3 regions of the Lysobacter sp. HA18 genome follow, and region 2 is predicted to be linked to each of the others. Evidence: predicted binding sites of a transcription regulator. Region 2 holds the regulator's gene; each other region holds the start of a gene.

Region 1 (7,707 bases), 920 kb from region 2:
AAGGCTAGATGTCCTGGCCGAACGCACAAAGGCGGCCGCTGAGGCTGCGTCGACACCGTGCTGTCGAGGCGGCGTGCCACCGAGCCATGTCACCAAGCTCAGCCGGTGTTGGGCCGTTCCGCCATCCGGTTCAGCGCCTCGAAACGGGCTTCCCGGTCGCAGCAGTTGCGACCCGTCTGAATCGCCCCGTGTTCCACGCGTAAGTGCTTGTTTTGCGGCCGGAAATCGCGTGCTTCCGGCCGCCGCGCGTGATAGAATTTCACCACTTCCGGACGCGTATCCGAAGGCATGGCACGGCCGCTTGGAAAGCGCCCGCACGCCACCCGCTTCGGCCGGCGCGTCCTCGCCCCAAACGGAATCCCGATGACGGAACTCGCCCGAGAAATCATCCCGGTCAATCTCGAAGACGAGATGCGCCGCAGCTACCTCGATTACGCGATGAGCGTGATCGTCGGCCGCGCACTCCCGGACGTGCGCGACGGCCTGAAGCCGGTGCATCGCCGCGTGCTCTACGCGATGCACGAGCTCGGTGCGCACAGCAACCGGCCGTATTACAAGTCGGCGCGTATCGTCGGCGACGTCATCGGTAAGTACCACCCGCACGGCGACACCGCGGTGTACGACACGCTGGTGCGCATGGCGCAGCCGTTCTCGCTGCGCTACATGCTGGTCGACGGGCAGGGCAACTTCGGCTCGATCGACGGCGACTCCGCCGCGGCCATGCGTTACACCGAAGCGCGCATGTCGCGCATCGCGCATGAGCTGATGGCGGACATCGACAAGGAAACCGTCGACTTCCAGCCCAACTACGACGAGAAGGAACTCGAGCCCACCGTCATGCCGACGCGTGTGCCGAACCTGCTGGTCAACGGTTCCGCGGGCATCGCGGTCGGCATGGCGACCAACATCCCGCCGCACAACTCTCAGCGAAGTCATCGATGCGACGATCGCGCTGATCGACAACGCCGACATCGACGTCGACGGCCTGATGGAGTACATCCCGGGCCCGGATTTCCCGACCGCCGGCATCATCAACGGCACCGCGGGCATCATCGCCGGCTATCGCACCGGCCGCGGCCGCGTGCGCATGCGCGCGAAAGCGGAGATCGAGACGATGGACAACGGCCGCGAGGCCATCATCGTCACCGAGATTCCGTACCAGGTGAACAAGGCGCGGCTGATCGAGAAGATCGCCGAGCTGGTGAAGGAAAAGCGCCTCGAAGGCATCAGCGAACTGCGCGACGAGTCCGACAAGGACGGCATGCGCATCTACATCGAGGTCAAGCGCGGCGAATCGGCCGACGTGGTGCTCAACAACCTCTATCAGCAGACGCAGATGGAGTCGGTGTTCGGCATCAACATGGTCGCGCTGGTCGATGGCCGGCCGAAGCTGCTGAACCTCAAGGAATTCCTCGACGCGTTCGTGCGCCACCGCCGCGAGGTGGTAACGCGTCGCACGATCTTCGACCTACGCAAGGCGCGCGCGCGTGCGCACATCTTGGAAGGCCTGACGGTCGCGCTCGCGAACATCGACGAGATGATCGAGCTGATCAAGACGTCGGCGAATCCGGTCGAGGCGCGCGAGCGCATGCTTGCCCGCACGTGGGAGCCGGGCCTGGTCAGCGCGCTGCTGGCGTCGGCGGGCGCCGATGCGTCGCGTCCAGACGACCTGCCCAACGGCGTCGGCCTGCTCGACGAGAATGGCGCGCAGCGTTATCAGCTCACCGAAACGCAGGCGCAGCAGATCCTCGAGATGCGCCTGCATCGCCTCACCGGGCTTGAGCAGGAAAAGCTCACCGACGAATACCGCGCGCTGCTCGAAACGATCCGCGGCCTGATCGAGATCCTCGTGAATCCCGATCGCCTGCGCGAAGTGATCCGCACCGAACTGCTCGACCTCAAGGCCGAGTTCGGCGACGCGCGTCGCAGCGAAATCCGTCCGAGCGAAGAGGATTTCGACATCCTCGACCTCATCGCGCCGGAAGACGTTGTGGTCACGCTGTCGCATTCGGGCTACGCCAAGCGCCAGCCGGTCGCCGCGTATCGCGCGCAGAAGCGCGGTGGTCGAGGTCGTAATGCGGCCAAGACCAAGGACGAGGATTTCATCGACCAGCTGTGGCTGGTGAACACGCACGACACGCTGCTGACGTTTACGAGCACTGGCCGCGTGTTCTGGCTGCCGGTGCATCAGTTGCCGGAAGCCGGTGCCACTTCGCGTGGCCGTCCGATCATCAACTGGATTCCGCTGGAAGCCGGCGAGCAGGTGCAGGCCGTGGTGCCGGTGCGTGAATACACCGAGGGCAAGTTCGTGTTCTTCGCGACGCGCAACGGCACGGTCAAGAAGACGCCGCTCACCGAGTTCTCGTTCCGCCTGCAGCGCGGCAAGATCGCGATCTCGCTCGACGACGGCGACGCGCTGGTCAACGCCGAGCTCACCGACGGCACGCGCGACATCATGCTGTTCGCGAGCAACGGCAAGGCCGTGCGTTTCTCGGAGTCCGAGGTACGCCCGATGGGTCGTACCGCGACCGGCGTACGCGGCATGCGGCTGGCCGAGGGCGAAGAGGGCACCGACGGTGCGCGCGTCGTCAGCCTGATCGTGGTCGATGGCGACGGCGACGTGCTGACCGCCAGCGAGCACGGCTATGGCAAGCGCACGCCGCTCGAGGAATACCCGTGCAAGGGTCGCGGCATCCAGGGCGTGATCGCGCTGAAGACGACGGACCGCAACGGCGAGCTCGTCGGCGCGATCCAGCTCAGCGACCACCACGAGGTGCTGCTGATTTCCGACCGCGGCACGCTGGTGCGCACGCGTGCGTCGGAGATCTCGCAGGTCAGCCGCAACACGCAGGGCGTCACGCTGATCAAACTCGGCGCGGAAGAATCGCTGCAGGCGATCGAGCGCGTCGACGTGTCGCTTGAGGAAGAGGACGAGATGCTGACCGGCGCGGTCGTGCCGACGGAGGAGGGCACCGATCCGACGATCGATCGGCACGTCATGAACGTCGCCGGCCATGACCTCGACGCCATCGCGCCTGACGACGCGGCGGACGACGAACCCGTCGCCTGATCGCGGATTCTTGCCACGAAACGCCGACCTCCGGGTCGGCGTTTTCGTTTGCGCCGCCCGTCGGCAAACGGGCACCCCGATGAACGTTTCAGCGCCCCGGAAGCGCGACGGGGGTCAAGCTTGAGCGGTCCCGGCCGTTAGGCCTTCGAGACGCTCCTATCGATCGCGAATGCGCCACCTGACCGCCCCATGCCGCCGAGTCCTGACTGACGTCGCTATACGCGCCGCCGGCCGCGTGCGCCCTGACGGAGCCACGGCACGATGAACGGCGCAACGGCGACGACGGATTTTCGCCAGGAACTGCGCATCACCACGGCGGGCCTCGAGCGCGGCATGTTCGTCAGCGAACTCGATCGCCCGTGGCTCGGCAGCGGCTTCGCCTTCGAAGGCCTGCTGGTCGACACCGAAGACGAGCTGCGTCGCCTGAAGGCGATGTGCAAGGAAGTGCGCGTCGACATCGCGCGCGGCAAGGCGCCGTCGCCGCAGTTCGTCATCTTCGACGGCGACTCTCCGGCGGCCGCGCCCGAGGCTGCGTCGCCATCGGCAACGAAAGGACCGATGCGCTCGATCCTGTCCCGCGTGTTCGGCGCCGAAACCGCCGCCGCCGAGAAGGCGCATGAAACGCTCGAAGCCGGCGTGCGCGACGTCATCGACGGCCTGCGCAGCGGCGGAAAGCTCGACGCCGACAAGCTGCGCGAAGGCGTCGACACCATGCTCGACTCGATCACCCGCAACCCGACCGCGTTGCCGTGGGTGATGGAAATGCGCCGCAAGGGCGACTACGTCTACCAGCACGGCATCGCCTGTTCGATCTGGGCGGCGGCGTTCGGCCGACACCTCGGCCTCGAGCGCGACGACCTGCGCGATCTCGCGCTCGGCGCGTTGCTGTGCGACGTCGGCAAGGTGCGCCTGCCCGATTCGCTGCTCACCAAGACTGAAGCGATCGACGACGACGACCTGCAGCGCCTGCGCGGACATGTCCGCGAAAGCCGCAGCATCATGGAGGAGACACCGGGCCTGTCGCCCATCGTCCACCAGATCGTCGAAAACCATCACGAGCGACACGACGGCTCGGGTTATCCGCGCGGCCTGCAGGGCGCATCGATCCCGATGTTCGCGCGCATCGCCGGCATGGTCGACAGTTACGACGCGATGGTCAGCCAACGTCCGTATGCACGCGCACGATCGCCGCACGAAGCGGTGATGGAGCTGTACGAGACGCGCGACCGCCTGTTCCAGTCCGAACTCGTCGAACAGTTCATCCGCACCTGCGGCGTGTATCCGACGGGCACCCTGATCGAGCTTTCCGATGGGTCCGTCGGTGTGGTCATGTCAGTCAACACGCTCAAGCGCCTGCGCCCATCGGTGATGCTGATCCTCGCGCCCGACAAGCAACCGCTCGCGGAATTCCGGCTTATCGACCTCGCCGAAGTAGCGACCGACGCTGACGGCGCGCCCTTGAACGTGCGCGGCGGACTGCCGGCCGGCGCCTACGGCATCGACCGCGCCGCGCTGTTCCTGGACTGACGCGTGCTCGCGGCAAACAACGATGAAGTAACCGGTCTGCGCGATCGACGCGGGTTCCTGCCGTTGCTCGGTCGGCACGTCGTGCATGCGTCCGACAAGCGCATCGCGATGGCGCTGCTCATCATCGATATCGACGGCTTCGCGCAGATCAATGGCGTGCATGGGTTTGCCACGGGCGACCGGCTGCTCAACCATCTTGCACGCCAACTCGAATTCGTTACACGTCCGCAGGACTACGCTGCGCGCATCGGCGACAACCGCTTCGCGCTGATCCTCACCGGCATGATGAATGCCGGGCATGTCGAACTGGCCGTGCAGAAGTTGTTCCGCCTGCTCGCGCGACCCATGCGCGAAGGGCAGGCGGAATTGCATGTGCCGGTGACGGTCGGCATTGCCATGGCGCCGCGCCACGCAACGCATCCCGAGTTCCTGCTGCGCCGCGCCGAAGCCGCGCTGTCGCGTGCGCGACGTGCGGGGGTTCGCTACATGTCCGCGCCGGACACGGCGGGCGACGTCGACATCTCGGATCAGTGGGACCTCGAAGTGCAGCTCGGCGGCGCGATCGAGCGCGGCGAATTGTCGTTGAATTTCCAGCCGATACTCGGCGCCGGCTCGCTGGTACCCGTCGGCGCCGAAGCATTGATGCGATGGAACAGCCGCACGCGCGGCATGGTGCCGCCGTCGGTGTTCATTCCCGTCGCCGAACGCATCGGGCACATCAAGAAGCTCACGGTGTGGGCGCTGAACACCGCGCTGCGGCAGGCGTCGCAATGGAAGTTCCCGTCCGGCCCGCCGACGGTGTCAATCAATATTCCCGGCATGCTCGCGACCGAGCCGGACCTTCCCGAACTCATCGAGAACGCATTGCGCCTTTGGGGCGACGGCGTGCAGCTCGTCGTGGAGATCACCGAAAGCTCGCTGATGGATGCGCGCCTCGCGTTCCCGGTGCTCGAACGCATTCGTGCGCTCGGCGCGCGCATTTCGATCGACGACTTCGGCACCGGCTACTCGTGCCTGTCGTACTTCCGCAACATCCCGGCCGACGAGTTGAAGATCGATCGCTCGTTCGTCACCGAACTCGCGACCGATCCGTCGTGCGCCGACATCATCCGTTTCGTGGTCGACCTGGCGCATCGCTTTGGCCTGACCGTCGCGGCTGAAGGCGTGGAAGACGAGGCCACGCGCGACCACCTGACCGAGCTCGGCTGCGACGTCCTGCAGGGCTATCTGTTCGCCAAGCCGATGCCGCCGGCGGACCTGGTGCGCTGGCTCGGCGAGCACCCGAAACAACCGGTTTCTCCCGCCGACTGACACGTTGCAGCCGTCCGTCGGCATGCGATTTCGCGCGTCGGCGGATGCCTATACTGCGTGCATTCTCGAGGGGGCACGCATGCCACGCATGCAACGGGCGGACGGATCCGCAGCCTCGCGCCGCATCGGCGCGATGATCGTGATGTTCGTCATCCTGGCTCTTGGCATCGGCTCGTGCAAACGCGATACCGACGGCGAACTGCCGACACCCGGCGGCGAGGCGATCCACGCCAAGCGCGTTGCCGCGGGCGAGTTCGGCATCGCCTCGGTCTACCCCGACAAGTCCGGCGACGAGCTGGCCATCGCGGTCGAGTTCAGTCGACCGCTCGCGCCGACGCAGGAGTTCGACCGCCTGATCGTCGTGCGCGACGACAAGGGCGGGCGCATCGACGGCGGCTGGGTGTTGGACGAAGGCGCGAAGATCCTTCGCTTCCCGCACGTCGAGGCGAGCCGGCATTACGTCGTCATCGCGTACCCCGGCATGACCGCCGCGGACGGCAGCCGCATCGGCAACCAGATCGAACGCAAGGTCTACACGGGCCCGCTCGATCCGGTGGTCGGTTTCGCATCGCAGGGCAGCGTGCTGCCAGCGCGGGAAAGCCGCGGCCTGCCGGTGGTATCGATCAACGTGCCGGAAGTCGACGTCGAATTCCTGCGCGTGCGCGACGGCGAGCTGCCGAAGTTCTTCGCCGAGTACCAGCGCGGCGGGCGTCGCGGCAGCTGGGATCTCGACAACGACGGCAAGGAGCACGCGGCGCTGTCGCGCATTGCCGACCCCGTGTACGTCAACCGGTTCGTGCTCGGCGGCAAGGCCAACGAGCGCGTGCTCACCTACCTGCCGATCCAGGACATCAAGGAGCTGCAGCAACCCGGCCTGTACTTCGCGGTGATGAAGCGCGCCGGCGCGTTCAAGGACGACTTCGAGACTGCATTCTTCACGGTCAGCGACCTCGGCCTGCACGTGCGTGCCTACAAGGATCGCCTGTTCGTGCACACCGCATCGCTGCTCGACGGCTCGGGCACCGGCGGCGTCGACCTGCGCGTGCTCGATGCGTCGGGCAACCCGGTGTTCAAGGGCACGACCGACGGTAATGGCAATGCGCTGCTCGACTACAAGCTCGACGCCGCGCACGTGCTGATCGCGCGCCACGGCAGCGACGTCACGATGCTGCCGTTCAACCAGCCGGCGCTCGATCTGTCGGAGTTCGCCGTCGCGGGCCGCGAGCAGGCTTGGTTCGACGTGTTCGCCTGGGCTGGTCGCGACCTGTATCGCCCCGGCGAGACGGTGCATCTGTCCGCGCTACTGCGCGACCACGACGGCAACCCGGTCGCGATCGCTGCCGGAAAGACGGCGCAGCCCGTGTACGTGCGCTACGTGCAACCCGATGGCAAGACGCTGATCGAGTCGCGCCTGCAGCCGGATGCTCAGGGCTATGTGCGCCAGGACCAGCTGATTCCCGAGGACGCGCCGACCGGGCGCTGGCGCATCGAGTTCCGCACCGATCCGGGCAGCAAGGAAGCGGTGCAGGGCATGGCGCTGCGCGTCGAAGAGTTCCTGCCGGAACGACTGAAGCTCGACCTGAGCGCCCAGCCCGTGGTGGCGCCTGGTCAGCCGCTGAAGCTGCACGTGCAGAGCGACTACCTCTACGGCGCGCCCGCGGCGGGCAACCGTTTCACCGCGCGGCTCGCGATCGCGGTCGAACAGCATCCGCTCGAACAGTTGCCCGGTTACTTCTTCGGCGACGCCACGCTGCAGCTGCCGGACAAGGCCGAAGACGTCGTCGATACCACGCTCGATC
Region 2 (7,707 bases):
AGCAGATCTTCGGCCACCATCGCGCGCTCACCGTTTCGGCTGCGATTCTCGGCCTGGTTGGGCTCGTGCCGGGCATGCCGAACATTCCGTTCCTGCTCGCCGCGGGTGGCATGGGCTATGCGGCGTGGCGACTGAGCAAAAAGGCGAAGGATGGCGATGTCGCACCGGTCGAAGACAACGGCATGTCGACCGTGCCGACGCCGTCGCCGAATGCCGAGCTCACGTGGGATGAACTGCGCCCGGTCGAGCCGCTGTCGCTGGAAGTCGGCTATCGCCTGATTCCGCTGGTCGACAAGACGCAGGGCGGCGAGCTGCTCGCGCGCCTTAAGGGCGTGCGTCGCAAGCTCACGCAGGATCTCGGCTTCCTGATTCCCGCGGTGCACGTGCGTGACAACCTCGAACTCGCGCCCAACGCTTATCGCGTGATGGTGCACGGCGTTCCGGTCGCGACCGGCGAGCTGCAACCCGACCGCGAAATGGCGCTGGATCCGGGCCGCGTGTTCGGCACGCTCGAAGGCATTCCGACGCGCGATCCCGCGTTCGGTCTCGACGCGGTGTGGATCGCGCCGACGCAGCGCGCGCATGCCGAATCGCTCGGTTACACGGTGGTCGACCCGGCGACCGTCGTCGCCACGCATCTCTCGCACCTCGTACGCGAGAAGGCGGCGGAACTGCTGGGCCACGACGAAGTGCAGCAGCTGCTGGCGAACGTCGCCAAGCAGTCGCCGAAGCTCGTCGAGGAATTGACGCCCAAGCTGCTGCCGCTGTCGACCATCGTGCGCGTGCTGCAGTCGCTGCTGTCGGAAAAGGTGCCGCTGCGGCAGATGCGCCAGATCGTCGAAGCGCTGATGGAACATGGCGCGATGACGCAGGATCCGGCGCAGCTGGTGGCCGTCGTCCGCACCGCGCTCGGCCGCTTCATCGTGCAGGAACTCAACGGTTTGAATGCGGAGCTGCCGGTGTTCACGCTGGCGCCGCAGTTGGAGCGCGTGCTGCAGGATTCGGTGAGTGGTACCGGCGCTGCGCTGGAACCCGGCCTCGCCGAGCGGCTGCACCAGAACCTCAGCGAATGCGTCACCCGCCAGGAAGGCAAGGGCGAACCGGCCGTGCTGCTGGTGCCCTCGCCGATTCGTTCTTCTATCGCGCGACTGGTCCGCCACAGCGTGCCGCAGCTTGCGGTGCTCGCGTATGGCGAGGTGCCTGAGGACAAGCGCCTTCGGTTGGTGGGTTCAATCGGGTGAGGCGACGCCGCTTACGCGGCACTGCCGCGTGGCATCGCCGAACGCCCGCCGCTGCGGCGGGCTGGGTGAGGCAACGCCGCCTACGCGGCACTGCCGCGTGGCGATGACGAACGCCCGCCGCGCTGCGGCGGGCCGGAGCTCGAAGAACAGCCGCCGCGACGAAATCGCACAGTGCTTTGCGCGGCAGTGCTCGCAGCACGGCGAAAGCCTGCCGCGCTTAATAGCGGTCGCCCTCACGCGATGTCGCCGCCTCCTTTGACGGCCGCCTGACGCCGCACCGGCAAACGGCGAACGCGGTCGCACAAATCCGGTTCTTCCGATCTCTACCGCCGCTCAAGTTCGACGCTTTCCCGTCGTACCGCCTCTGGCACGGCCATTGCACTAGTCCCGGCATGAGCCGCACGCCCCTGCAAACCGTCACCGCCCGAATCGAGGCTGTCGCATGAGAATCAAGCGTTTCGTCGCCCCGGACATGCGCACCGCGCTGAAGATGGTGCGCGAGGAGCACGGTCCCGATGCCGTGATCCTGTCGAACAAGCCCGTGCATGGCGGCATCGAAGTGGTCGCCGCCACCGACTATGACGAGGCACTGGTGCAGCAGGCGCTGCGCAACGCGTCCGAAGAGCCGGAGCGCCCCGCGACCGCGCTCGACGCAATGCCTGCGTTCGCCGCCGCCTCGCTGCCGGTCACGGCACGTGAAACCGTCGCCGCCGGTGCACCCGAACCCAGGTCGCTGTCGCGTGCCGACGCCATGATCGCCGCGCTCGGCGGCAACTCGGCACACGCCGCCGCCGCACGCACCGCATTGGCCGATCGCGCCCGCGCTGCGGTCAACGACGTCGAGAAGCCGAAGCCGGCGCTGTCGGCGCTGCTGCGCAAGCCGGCACCCGAAGCCTCGCCGGTGCCGAAGCCCGAACACGCCGACACGACGAATGCGCGCCCGGGTGACGACTTCCGCAGCCTGCTGCGTCGACTCACCGACGAAGACACCGCCACCTTCAGCGCACGCGCTACCGAAATGGCGCAGGCCGAAGCCGAATACGTTCAGACCCGCGCCCAGGCGCACATCGAAGCCGCTGCGTCGGTCGACGAGATCATCGAAGCACCGGTCGCCGTCGTTGCCGAAGTGGTTGCGCCGATCGAAGCGGAGATCGTCGAGATCCCGGCGCCGGTCGCAGTGCAGCCCGCACCGATCATCGAAACCATCGTTGCGACGCCGGCTCCGGTCGCCGCGCCGACCTTCGCGGAACTCGTCACCACCGCGCCGGTCGCTGCAACGATCCAGCCGCAGACCTACGTCGATGCCTTCGACCCGCTGGCCGAGATGGCCGCGGTGCAGGCGCCGGCTCCGGTCGTCGCGCAGGCGCAGATCGTCACCGTCGCCGCGCCGCCGACGCTGCAGCTGGTCGTCAATCAATCCGAAGACCCGACCATCGTTGCCATGCGCAACGAGCTGAGCTCGATGCGCCAGATGATCGAGCGCCAGATGGGCCAGTTCGGTCTCGAGCGCCTGCGCGGTTCGCCGGCGCGCGCACTCGCGTTCGAAACGCTGCAGGCCTACGGCATCGACGACACGCTCGCGCAGTCCATCGCGCAGCGTATCGATCCCAAGCTCGAACCGGCGAAGGTGAAGGCACCGCTGCTCGCGGAACTCGCGCGCATGCTCACCATCGCGCGTTCGGAACCGCTCGAAGACGGCGGCGTGTTCGCGCTGATCGGCCCGACCGGCGCCGGCAAGACGACCACGCTCGCCAAACTCGCCGCACGTTTCGCGCAGCGCCACCGCGCACGCGACGTCGCACTCGTCACCACCGATGTCGAACGCCCCGGCGCACGCGAACAGCTGCACGCGCTCGGTCGCAAGCTCGGCATCACCGTCTGCGAAGCCGAAGGCCCCGAAGGCCTGACCGACGCGCTCGACCAGCTTGTCGACTATCCGCTCGTGCTCGTCGACACCGCGGGTTACGCGGCGCGCGACAAGGCGCTGCTCAGCCAGGTCACGTGGCTGCGTGCGACGCGCAACCTGCGTTCGCTGCTGGTGCTGCCGGCCAACCTGCAACAGCAGGACATGTCCGAAGCCGTGCGTCGCTATCGCATGGCCGCGCCTGAAGCCGTCGTGCTGACCAAGCTCGATGAAACCGGACGCCTCGGCAGCGCGATTTCCGTCGCGATCAAGCATGGCCTGCCCCTTGCATATACGACGGCAGGCCAGCAGGTGCCGGCCGACCTCGAAGCCGCGGATGCGTCGCGACTCGTGCTCCAGATCGAAAAACTCCGTCGCGCCGCCGACAACCCGCTCGCCACCGAGGAACGCCATGTCGTCGCCTGATCCCATCGCCGCCACGCGCATGGCCACGCCCGCCAACGACGCCGCCGGCCCGGTGCGCGTCATCGCCGTTGCCAGTGGCAAGGGCGGCGTCGGCAAGACCTCGGTGTCGGTGAACCTCGCGATGAGCCTGCAGAACGCCGGCCACCGCGCACTGCTCCTCGATACCGACCTCGGCCTCGCGAATGTCGACGTGATGCTCGGCCTGTCGCCGCGCTTCACGCTCAGCGACGTGTTCGCCGGCCGTTGCGAACTCGCCGACACGCTGATCGAAGGCCCGAACGGACTTCTCGTCGTGCCGGCCGCCAGCGGCAAGCGTCACATGACCGAACTCACGCCGGCGCAGCACATCGGGCTGGTGCATGCGTTCTCGCAACTCGATGCACCGATCGACGTGATGGTGGTCGACAACGCCGCCGGCATCGCCGACAGCGTGCTGACCTTCTGCCAGGCCGCGCAGGACGTGATCGTTGTTGTGTGCGACGAACCCGCGTCGGTCACCGATGCGTACGCGCTCATCAAGGTGCTGAGCCGCGAGCGCGGCCTCACCCGCGTGCAGGTGCTCGCGAACCAGGTCGGTCATCCGTCCGAAGGTCGCCAGCTGTACGACAAGCTCGAACGCGTGACGTCGAAGTTCCTCGACGTGACGCTCAACTATCTCGGCGCGATCCCGCGCGATGAATGGCTGCGACGCGCGATCCAGCGCCAGGAGGCCGTCGTCGACGCCTTCCCGGCCGCGCCGTCGTCGATGGCCTTCCGCGAGATCGCCAAGCGCGCCGGCCAGTGGCAGACCCCTGCCGGCCCGCGCGGCCACGTGGAGTTCTTCATGGAACGACTCATCCCCACAGCGCGGAGTGCGACGGCATGAGCATGACGGCGACCGCAGTGAAAGCGAATCAATACAAGCAGACGCGCACCGCGAGCGATGGCTTCGATGCCACCGCGGTGGTCGTGCGCCACGGCGAACTGGTGCGTCGCATCGCCCATCACCTTGCCGCGCGTCTGCCGGCGAGCGTGGAGGTCGACGATCTCATCCAGGCGGGCATGCTCGGCCTGATCGAGGCCGCCAAGAATTTCCAGGCCGACCAGGGCGCGGCGTTCGAGACGTACGCCTCGATCCGCATCCGCGGTTCGATGATCGACGAGATCCGTCGTGGCGACTGGGTGCCGCGCAGCGTGCACCGCCGCTACCGCGACGTGGTATCGGCGACGCGCCAGGTCGAACAGGCCAATGGCCGCGCGGCCAATTCGTCGGAGATCGCCGAGGTGCTCGGCGTGTCGGTCGACGACTACCACCACATGCTCGAGGACGCCTCGCGCGGCCAGCTGCTTTCGCTGGACGAGCAGATGGACGACTTCGACGGCGAACCGCGGCTTGCGGCCAGCTGCAACGTCACGCCCGCGCGCGAACTCGAACACACCGTGTTCCGCCAGGCGCTCGGCGAAGCGATCGGCAACCTGCCCGAGCGCGAGCAGCTGGTGCTGTCGCTGTACTACGAGCAGGAAATGAACCTGCGCGAGATCGGCGCGGTGCTGGGCATCAGCGAATCGCGCGTCTGCCAGATCCATGGCCAGGCGATGCTGCGCCTGCGCGGTCGCCTCGGCGATTGGCGCGATACGGCGGCGGAGCACGTCGAGGCGTGATGTAGCGCGGGTGCGCGAGCACCCGTCAGCATTGCGGCGCATCTACCGGGGTCGACATTGCGACATGTGATGCGCGTCGCACACGTGTTGTGTCCCGCGTTGTGACGCGCTGCGATTTTCTCGCTTCTGAATTTCAGCGCGGCGCCTCAAGAACGCGCTCGCCACGCCGATAGCTCACCTAGGAACGCCCGGAACCCGTCCATGGACAAGAACATCAAGATTCTCATCGTCGACGACTTCTCGACGATGCGCCGTATCGTCAAGAACCTGCTCAACGATCTCGGCTTCTTCGACACCACCGAAGCCGAAGACGGCAACAGCGCGCTCGTCGAGCTGCGCAAGGCCAAGTTCGATCTCATCATCACCGACTGGAACATGCCGGGCATGCCGGGCATCGACCTGCTCAAGAATGTGCGCGCCGATGCGGCGCTGCAGAAGATTCCGGTGCTGATGGTCACCGCCGAAGCCAAGCGCGAGCAGATCATCGAAGCCGCGCAGGCCGGCGTGAACGGTTACGTCATCAAGCCGTTCACCGCGGCGGTGCTGCAGGACAAGCTCGCCAAGATCTTCGAGCGCATCGAGGCCGCGGCATGAACGCGGCCGCCGCCGTCGTTTCCCCCGAACGCGACGCCATCGTCGAAACGCTGCAGTCCGCACTGCGCTCGCTGGAAAGCGGCGACGATGCGGGCTGTCGCGCTGCGATCGACGGCCTCGTCTCGTGGCGCACGCAGCCGCTGGTGCAGGGCCTCGTGCGGCTTGCGCGCGAGCTGTCCGTTGCGCTGGGTGATGACGGTCGCGGCACCGGCGCGGCTTCGCTGCCGGACGCGTGCTCGCGTCTCGAGCATGTCGTGCAGCTCACCGAGTCCTCGAGCATGCGCACGCTCGATCTGATCGACGAATGCGGTCGACTGCTGAGCGCGCTGCCCGAACCGCAGACCGATGCGCAGCGTGAAGCGCTGGCCGGCCTTCGTTCGCGTTTCTCCGAGATGTCGCTCGCGCAGGGTTACCAGGACCTCACCGGACAGATCATCGTGCGCGTGGTCGAACTCGTGCGCGCGGTGCATGCGGGCCTTGGCGATATCGTCGGCACGCAGCACGAGCCGCTGCATCTTCATTCCAATCGCGGCCACGGCCCGGCGATCGCCGGCGTCGATCCCACGCCCGCCACGCAGGACAACGCCGACGAGCTGCTGTCCGCGCTGGGCCTTTGATTCCAGGGACCTGACGTCATGAGCGGAAGCGACGGCATGACCGAGATCTGCGCGGACTTCCTCGTCGAAGCCCGCGAGATCGTCGAACAGCTCGGCGAACAGATGGTCGTGCTCGAGCGCGCGCCGGAAGATCGCGACGCGCTAAACACCGTCTTCCGTGGTTTCCACACCATCAAGGGCGGCGCGGGCTTCCTCGACTTCCCGCCGATGGTGACGCTGTGCCACGCCGTCGAGGATCGCCTCGACGTCGCGCGCAACGGCTCGATGCCGCTCGACGGTTTCGCGTTCGACGGCGCGCAGCAGGCGATCGACCTGCTCGCCGACATGCTCGAATGCGTCGCGCAGGGCCGTCCGCTGCCGACCGTGCCGCAAATCCTCATCGACAGCATGCATGTCGACGGGCATGGCCACGACAGCGCGCATGCAGCGGCCGCACCTGTCGTCGCCGCAAGCGATCTTCCCGACAATCTCGACGAGCTCGATTTCGATTCGCTGCTCGACGCGTTTCACGGCAAAGGGGCGCTTCCCGGCGCCGTGGTGGTGTCCGAAGCACCGCCGCCGGCAGCGGTCGCCCCCGCGCCTTCTCCCACGCAGGTCGCGCGTCCCGAGCCAACGACTGGCGGACGTCGCAGCCCGGCCGCGAACGACGCCGGTGAAACTACCGTGCGCGTCGACGTGCGTCGTCTCGACGCGATGGTGAACCTCGTCGGCGAACTCGTGCTCGCGCGCAATCGCCTGAAGACGATCCGCCCGCGCCTGCGCGACGAAGACCTCGACCGCGCCGTCACCGTGCTCGATGCCGCGACCAGCCGCCTGCAGTCGGCGGTGATGATGGCGCGCATGCAGCCGGTCGGCCGCGTGTTCTCGCGCTTCCCGAAACTTGCGCGCGATGTCGCGCGACAGGTGCAGAAGACGGTCGAGCTCGAGGTCATCGGCGCGGAAACCGAACTCGATCGCAACCTCGTCGAAGCGCTGTCCGATCCGCTGGTGCACCTGGTGCGCAACGCGATCGACCACGGCATCGAATCGCCTGAAGTGCGTCGCATCGCCGGCAAGAACGAGCAGGGCAACGTGCGTCTTTCCGCGCAGCAGGAAGGCGATCACGTCATGATCGAAGTGCGCGACGACGGCGCCGGCATCGACCCCGACAAGATCCGCGACAGCGCGATCCGCAAAGGCCTGATCGAGCCGGAAGCCGCCGCGCGCCTGACGTCCGACGAATGCCTGCAGCTGATCTTCCTGCCGGGTTTCTCGACCAAGACCGAAGTCAGCGATCTTTCCGGAC
Region 3 (7,707 bases), 2.5 Mb from region 2:
GCCGTACCAGGTCGAACGCCTCGACTGGGAAGGCCGCAAGGCCTACGTCACGCGCACGTTCGTCGACTACTACACCGACTCGATCGACTACACAAAGCTCAAGGTGCTCGCCGAGTTCGACCGCACGGGCGCCGGCGATGGCAGCGCGCACCATGGCGAAGTGCATGTCGTGCGGCGCGTCGCGGGCTATAAGAAGATCCGCTATTACACGCACGAGAACATCGGCTACGGGCCGGTCAATCTTCCGGATCAGGAACTGCACACCACCGCCGCGTGGTGGCAGCTGCCGCAACCGCAGCTGCTCGCGTGGTTCGCATCGCGGCAGGACGCGCTCGACGGCTTCCTCGGCGCGGGTTACGCGCTGCATGTCGTCGCGACGCTGGCGGTAATGGCCGATGCACGCGACCTGCAGAAGGCGGTCGGCAACGGTGACGGTGCGTGGTTCGCAACCGCCGATGCGAACGGTCGCGGCCAGGTGCGCGGCGGCGAAGGTCAGGAACTCGCGCCGTTCGAACTGCAGCACTTCGTCCCGACGATCTATCTGTACGACAACTTCCCCGGCGGCGTCGGCCTGTCCGAACCGTTGTGGACGCGGCAGAAGGAACTGGTCGACCGCGCGGTCGAACTGGTCGAACGCTGCGACTGTCGCGCCGGTTGCCCGGCCTGCGTCGGACCGATCCTCGCGAGCGATGAAGAGCGCGAGTCCGCCTCGTCACCGAAGACACTCGCGCGTCGGGTGCTCGGCCTGCTCGCGAACCCGACTGTCGCCATCACCGGCAGCGATGCGCCCCGTGCACTGGAGCGCGACGCATGAGCATGACGCTCGACAAGCTGCTCGCACTCAAGCGCCAAGCGGGTGCGACCGATGTGCCGGCGCCGCCCGCCTCGTCGGTGCCGTCGTCGTTGCGCGAACCGGTGCGCGACGACGCCCGCGCCGCACCGTGGGAAACCGTGTTGCACGGCGACGCGGCGACGCGTGCTGCGGCGAATGATCCGTCGTCGTCCCCGGCCGACGCGATTGCGGGGCCCGCGACAGAATCAAACGTCACGCCCGACACGAAACCGTCCCGAGGCGTCGACGTCGACGCACTGCGTCGGCTCCTCGGTCTCCGCGAACGCGCGCCATCGCCGCGTCCGCGCGCGAGAGAAATCGATCGAACACTTCCCGGCGAACAAATCGACGACGGCCTGTGGCTGATCGAATCACAGGTCGTGCACCCGACACCCGCCGCGCCGCTTCCGCTCGCATTCGCACGTCGCGACGGACACGTCGATGCAACCAACCTTCTGTTCTTCGACACCGAAACCACCGGGCTCGCAGGCGGCACCGGCACGCGCGCCTTCATGATCGGCGCGGCGGACTGGCACGAAGGCGCATTGCGCGTGCGCCAGCTCTACATCGCGAACATGGCGGCCGAGCGCGCGATGCTGCGTATGTTCGCGTCGTGGCTGTCACCGTCCACCGTGCTCGCGAGCTACAACGGGCGCAGCTATGACGCACCACTACTTCGCACGCGATATCGACTTGCACGATTGAAGGATCCGCTGCACGGTCTCGATCATCTCGACCTGCTGCATCCGTCGCGACGTCGCTGGCGCGGGCGCTGGGAGAACTGCAGGCTCGCGACGATCGAACGCGAAGCGCTGCGCATCCTGCGCGAGGACGATCTTCCCGGTTCGCAGGCACCGGCCGCATGGCTCGCGTATCTACGCGGCGGTGCGTCGACCAACCTGCGTCGCGTCGCCGAGCACAACCGGCAGGACGTCGCCACGCTTTCGCAGCTTCTCTTACGTCTGTGCGACGACACGTCTGAACCGACTGAATAGTCTTGACGTCATCACGACACGGCGAAACGGAGGCTGAAAATCCCTCATCGTGTCGGGAGTGCCGGCATGCCTTTGCAAGCTTCGATTCGTGGTGAATGGTCGCGCCTGTTCGTACCGATCGTCGTGCTGCTGAGTTCGGTTGCCGCGTGCAGCGCGATGGGCCCCGCCGACGCCGGCATCGTGCACGCATGCCAGCCGGGCAATGCCGATGCATGGATCGGCCGCGCGGCGAGCGCGAGCATCGTCGACCAGGCGCGGCAGGCCAGCGGCAGTCGCAAGGTTCGCCTCGTGATGCCGGAACAGACCGCGGGCGATGACGATCCCCGCATCGATCGGCTCAATCTCTATCTCGACGACGGCGCGCTGATCACCCGCACCACCTGCGGCTGATCGGTCCGCGTTGACGCGGCCTTATGCTCGAGGCGGCAGTCTTGCGGTTCCGCTCGACCGCTGGAGTCCGCATGACCGCCACCGTCCGCACGACCGCGCTGCTGTCGCTCGTCGTCGCCCTCGCCGCCTGCACCACGACGCCCGAGGCGCCGCCCATGTCCGATCCGATGCCGCCCGCGGCCACGCAATGCAATGGTGACGCCGCGCAGTCGCTGGTCGGCCAGCCGGCGACGCCGCAGAACGTCGAGACTGCGCGCCAGCGTGCCGGCGCGCAGACCGCGCGCGTGCTCAAGCCGAACCAGGCGGTGACGATGGAATACATCGAAGGCCGCTTGAACGTGTATGTCGACGCGTCGAACGTAATCACGCGCATCGCCTGCGGCTGATTTTCAGTTCGACATAGCCACGCGGCCGGCAGCGAAGCCGACCATCGCGCCCTGCAGTTCGGCGGCGACGTTGTCCAGCGACGCCGACGCCGCGCTGACTTCCTCCACCAGCGCCGCATTCTGCTGCGTGGTTTCCTCGAGTCCGCGCAGCGCGGCGTTGATCTCGCGCATGCCGTGATCCTGTGCGCGCGTGGCTTCGCTGATCGAGGCGATGAGCTGCGTGCTGCGCGTCACCGCTTCGAGGATGGCGCGCATCGCGCGATCGGCTTCGGTCACGCGCACGCCGCCTTCGGCCACCGCTTCGCCCGACTCGCCGAGCATGCGCTTGATGTCCTTGGCCGATGCGACGCAGCGCTGCGCAAGCGCGCGCACTTCCGATGCAACGACAGCAAAACCGCGGCCGCGGTCGCCCGCGCGCGCCGCTTCAACCGCTGCGTTCAGCGCCAGGATGTTGGTCTGGAATGCGATGCCATCGATGACCGCAAGCACGTCCATCACGCGGCTGCTCGACTCGCGGATGCGCTGCATCGTCGCGGTCATGCGGTCGACCGCCGCATGGCCATCGCGCGCGGCGCTGGACATGCCGACAGCAAGCGTGTCGGCCGACTGCGCGTTGCTTGCCGTCTCGTCCACCGACGCAGCGATGCGACCGAGTGCGGCGGCGGTCTCCTCGAGCGCGGCGGCCTGCTGTTCGGTACGGCGCGCGAGGTCGTCGTTGCCGAGTGCAATCTCGCCCGCGCCCGCCGTGATCGACTGCGAGAACGTCTCGACGCGCTTGACCAGGATCTGCAGGTCGTTCGCGAACTGCACCTGTTCGGTCACGTCGGTCGCGTACTTGACGATCTTGTAGGCGCGGCCGGCGCCGTCGAGGATGGGGTTGTAGCTGGCCTGCAACCAGACCGCGCGTCCGTCGCGCGTGCGGCGCTCATAGCGGCCGCTGTCGGCTTCGCCGCGCCCGAGCCGCGCCCAGAACTCGCGATACGCCTTGCCTTCGCGGTCGGCCGCCGGCACGAACATGGAATGGTGGCGGCCGACGATGTCCTCGCGGGCGTAGCCCATGGTGCGCAGGAAATTGTCGTTGGCGTCGAGCACCGCGCCGCCCAGGTCGAACACGATCACCGCCTGCACCTTGTGGATGGCCTGCAGCTGGCTTTCGAAGTCGGCGTTCCGGTTGCGCTGCGCAGTGATGTCGGTGGCGAACTTCACCACCTTGATGACGCGACCGTCCGCGTCGAGGATCGGGTTGTAGCTCGCTTCGATCCACACCTCGCGGCCGTCACGCGTACGCCGGCGGAACTGGCCCGAGCGCACGTCGCCCTGCGCGAGCGACGCCCAGAACGCGCGGTACTCCGCGCTCGTGCGTTCGACGGAGTCGACGAACATCGAATGATGCTGGCCGGTAACGTCGGCCGCGGCGTAGCCCAGCAGCGCAAGGAAGTTGTCGTTCGCGCGCAGGATGCGGCCGTCCACTTCGAACTCGATCACCGCCATCGACCGCTCGATCGCGGCGATCTGGCCGCCGGTGTCGATGTCGCGCTGCTTCTGCGCGGTGATGTCGCTGGCGAACTTGACCACGCGCACCGCGCGGCCGGCATCGTCGAACAGCGGGTTGTACGTGGCCTGCAACCAGACCTCGCCGCCGCCGGGGCGCACGCGCCGGAACTGGCCCGACACGAACTCACCGCGCGCGAGCGACTGCCAGAACGCGCGGTACTCGTCGCCGGCGGCGATCGCCGGGTCGACGAACATGCGGTGGTGCTTGCCGCGCACGTCCTCCAGGCGGACGCCGAACGTATCGAGGAAGTTGGCGTTCGCATCGAGCACGTGGCCGTCGAGATCGAACTCGATCACCGCCTGCGAGCGTTCGATCGCGGCCATGCGCCCTTCCAGATGCGCGTCGCGGCGACGCAGGCGCAGGTGGGTGAGGAAGCTGCGGGGCTGCGGCGAAGTCGACATCGGCGGGCGTCCAGTGGGGAGGGAGGCGACGATCCGCGTAGGTACGGAAGGTCGCCGCTCGCGCTATCGACGCATTCAGCGAAAGCTTTAGGGTGCGGATCGGCAATCCGTGCGACCGATCGTCTTTCGTCCCACGGCCGCTGCAGATACCGGCGCTGCGGCCGTTACCGGCCCTGTCCGCGGGCCCGTGAAGTGCTCCGCCGTGCCGTCCCGGAGCCGCCATGCTTGCCCCCACTTTCCCCGACAACGAAGCCGGCCGCGTGCATGCGATCGAACGCATGGACTTCGTCGGTCCCGAGCGCGACGAACGCTGCCAGCGTTATGCGCGGCTGGCGCGCGTGGTGATGGACACGCCGATCGCGATGGTGACCATCGTCGGCCCGGACGCGCAGTGGTTCCGCGGCTGCGAGGGCCTGGCGGTGAGCAGCACCCCGCGCGCGGTGTCGTTCTGCGGCCACACGATCCTGCAGGACGGGCTGTTCGTCGTACCCGACGCACGCGAGGACGCGCGCTTCGCCGACAACCCGCTGGTCACCGGCGAGCCGCGCATCCGCTTCTACGCCGGCTGCCCGATTGTGCTGCCCGGCGAGTTCGCGGTCGGCACGCTATGCGTCATCGATCGCGAACCGCGTGCGCCGTCCACCGCGCAACTCGATGCCTTCCGCGACCTCGCCGACTGCCTGCGCAGCGAAATGACGACGCTGCTGTCGGTCGCCGACATGAACGACGTCGCGAAGCAGCTCTTCCACCTGTTGCCACGGCACGGCGGCTGAGCGACTGCAGCTGACGCGGCGGTCGTCGCCGGGACTGAGTGATCGGTGTCGCGCGACGGCGTTCGCGCGGCTGCCACACCACTTACGCCGGCGGCGCACTCGCCTGCGTGACGGCCGTCTGCGGCGAACGAACACGCGTTCTCTTGCGCAGCGGCGGGTTCTCCGCGGTCGCGCGCGTGCGTCGACGCGTGGTACGCAGCGCCTTCTTCGCGGCACGCGATGCCGACGCGGCGCGCTTGCGCGCATCGCGCAGGAAGCGCAGCGCCGCGAGCTCCCAGCTGCGGCCATTGCGTGCGCCCGCGGTCATCTGCTGCAGTCGCCCGCTGCGCCAGCCTTCGAGCACCGCCGGGTCGACGTACGCCTTTCGACACACAGCCGGCGTATTGCCGAGCACGTCGGCGACTTCGGAGATGACCTGCTTCTCGATCGACGTGAGTTCGCGTTCGCTTGCATCCTCCGGCACGTCGATCGCGGCGAACTTCTCGATCGCGGCGAGCGTGCCGCCCCAGGTGCGGAAGTCTTTCGCCGTAAACGCTTCGCCGAGTGCTTCGCGCAGGTAGTCGTTGACCTGCGACGAACCGACCGGCTGCGTGGTGCCATCGTCATCCACGTACTGGAACAGCGACTGCCCCGGCAGCTGCTGGCAACGCTTGACCAGTTTCACCAGCTGCGCGTCATCGAGCACGATCTCGTGGTCGAGCCCGGACTTGCCGCGGAACGCGAACTTCGCGCGGCCGCCGCGCAGGAAGCCGACATGCCGGTTGCGCAGCGTGGTCAGTCCGAACGATTTGTTGCTGCGCGCGTAGCAGTCATTGCCGACGCGGATCAGCGTGCGCGCCATCACCGACACCACGATCGCCAGCACCTTGTCGCGAGGGAACCCTGGCAGCGCGAGGTCCTTCGACAATTTGCGACGCAGCCTGGGCAGCGCTTCGCCGAACGCGACGATGCGCTCGAACTTGCCGTCGCCGCGGACCGACGCCCAGTCCGGGTGGTAGCGGTACTGCTTGCGGCCCTTCGCATCGCGGCCGGTGGCCTGCAGATGGCCGTCAGCATCCGGGCAGATCCACACGTCGGTATAGGCCGGCGGAATCGCCAGCGACCGGATGCGCGCGAGCGTGTCCTCGTCGGTTACTGCATCGCCGTCGGCGTCGACATAGGCGAAGCCCTCGCCCTTCTTCTGGCGACGGATGCCCGGTTCGTTATCGCTGACGTAGACCAGCCCAGCCTGGCGCGCGGCGAGCGCGCCATCGGGGACGGCGGATGCGGGAACACTCATGGCGACCGAGCATCCGCACGTCCCCGTCAAGGACGCGCCAACCGGTCGCGTGCGTTCAGGCGGTGGCGGGTTCCACGCTCGCGGCGTGGCGTCGCGCGTGGCGCATCGCGATCACCCATGCGCAGGCGAGCACAGTCGCTGCCAGGAAGAACGCCGCACCCGGCAGGTACACCGGCGCGCTCTTGCCGATGAAGAAACCGAACGTGGCCGCGTACGTCATCGGCGCGACGATGCCGATCAGGCTGACGAGGCTCATGATCGCGCCCTGCAAACGGCCCTGGACGTCGGCGCCGACTTCGCGCGTCATCAGCGCCTGCGCGGCCGGTTGCGATACCGCCCACAGCGCACTGATCGGCAGGCCGAGCCAGAACATCCACGGCTTGGCGGCGAGGCCGTAGATCGCGAAACCGATCACGCCGCATGCGAGGCCGATCGCCATCGCGCGTTGTTCGCCGAAGCGCTTGATCATGCGGCCGACCAGCAGTGCATTGACGATCACGCTGAACACGCCGACCACCGCGAGCACGTAGCTCACGCCCTTGGGGCCCCAGCCGTAGCGCACGTCGCCGTAGAGCACGAACGTGCTCTGGTAGACGTAGTGCGTCGATGCCGCGAGCAGCACGATCACGATCAGGTCGGTGATCTGCGGATAGCGACGGACCATGCCCAGCGATGCGAACGGCCGCGTCTGCGACCAGTCGAAGCGCTTCGCACGCTTTTCCGGTGCGAGCGATTCCGGCAGTACGAACGCGCCGTAGCAGAAGTTGATAAGCGACAGGCAGGCCGCGGCCCAGAACGGCGCGCGCAGGCTGTAATCGCTCAGCAGCCCGCCCAGCACCGGGCCGATGATGAAGCCCAGCCCGAACGCCGCGCCGATCATGCCGAACGCCTTGCCGCGCTGGTCCGGCGGCGTGACGTCGGCAATGTACGCATTCGCGGTAGTGAAGCTCGCCGATGCGATCGCGGAAATGATGCGGCCGACCATCAGCCACGCCAGCGTCGGCGCGAGCGCCATGAATACGAAGTCGAGCCCGAGGCCCAGGCAGGAAATCAGGATCACCGGGCGACGCCCGAAGCGGTCCGACAACGCGCCCTG

The links. Region 2 encodes FliA, which starts transcription of late flagellar genes. Its sites were predicted from a motif close to TAAAGTTTNNCNNNCNNNGGCCGATAA; they were not measured.
Region 1: a site for FliA is predicted at 3,185-3,211, ahead of ACVWWW_RS08375 (HD-GYP domain-containing protein). Genes of this name have one in related genera too.
Region 3: a site for FliA is predicted at 4,623-4,649, ahead of ACVWWW_RS00300 (methyl-accepting chemotaxis protein). Genes of this name have one in related genera too.

Annotation. Positions count from the first base shown of each region.
Region 1 covers NZ_JBSRZL010000001.1:1,654,090-1,661,796, forward strand. The annotation lists gene ACVWWW_RS08365 (hypothetical protein) at 99-290, opposite strand; partial or broken gene gyrA (DNA gyrase subunit A) at 364-3,070, shown strand; gene ACVWWW_RS08375 (HD-GYP domain-containing protein) at 3,332-4,597, shown strand; gene ACVWWW_RS08380 (bifunctional diguanylate cyclase/phosphodiesterase) at 4,601-5,908, shown strand; gene ACVWWW_RS08385 (alpha-2-macroglobulin family protein) at 5,997-7,707, shown strand, end outside.
Region 2 covers NZ_JBSRZL010000001.1:2,569,375-2,577,081, forward strand. The annotation lists gene flhA (flagellar biosynthesis protein FlhA) at 1-1,241, shown strand, start outside; gene ACVWWW_RS12690 (AAA family ATPase) at 1,684-3,570, shown strand; gene ACVWWW_RS12695 (MinD/ParA family protein) at 3,557-4,435, shown strand; gene ACVWWW_RS12700 (RNA polymerase sigma factor FliA) at 4,438-5,211, shown strand; gene cheY (chemotaxis response regulator CheY) at 5,413-5,805, shown strand; gene ACVWWW_RS12710 (protein phosphatase CheZ) at 5,802-6,422, shown strand; gene ACVWWW_RS12715 (chemotaxis protein CheA) at 6,459-7,707, shown strand, end outside.
Region 3 covers NZ_JBSRZL010000001.1:63,975-71,681, forward strand. The annotation lists gene ACVWWW_RS00280 (DEAD/DEAH box helicase) at 1-814, shown strand, start outside; gene ACVWWW_RS00285 (ribonuclease H-like domain-containing protein) at 811-1,827, shown strand; gene ACVWWW_RS00290 (hypothetical protein) at 1,894-2,217, shown strand; gene ACVWWW_RS00295 (I78 family peptidase inhibitor) at 2,289-2,603, shown strand; gene ACVWWW_RS00300 (methyl-accepting chemotaxis protein) at 2,607-4,559, opposite strand; gene ACVWWW_RS00305 (GAF domain-containing protein) at 4,781-5,332, shown strand; gene ACVWWW_RS00310 (DNA topoisomerase IB) at 5,415-6,611, opposite strand; gene ACVWWW_RS00315 (TCR/Tet family MFS transporter) at 6,667-7,707, opposite strand, start outside.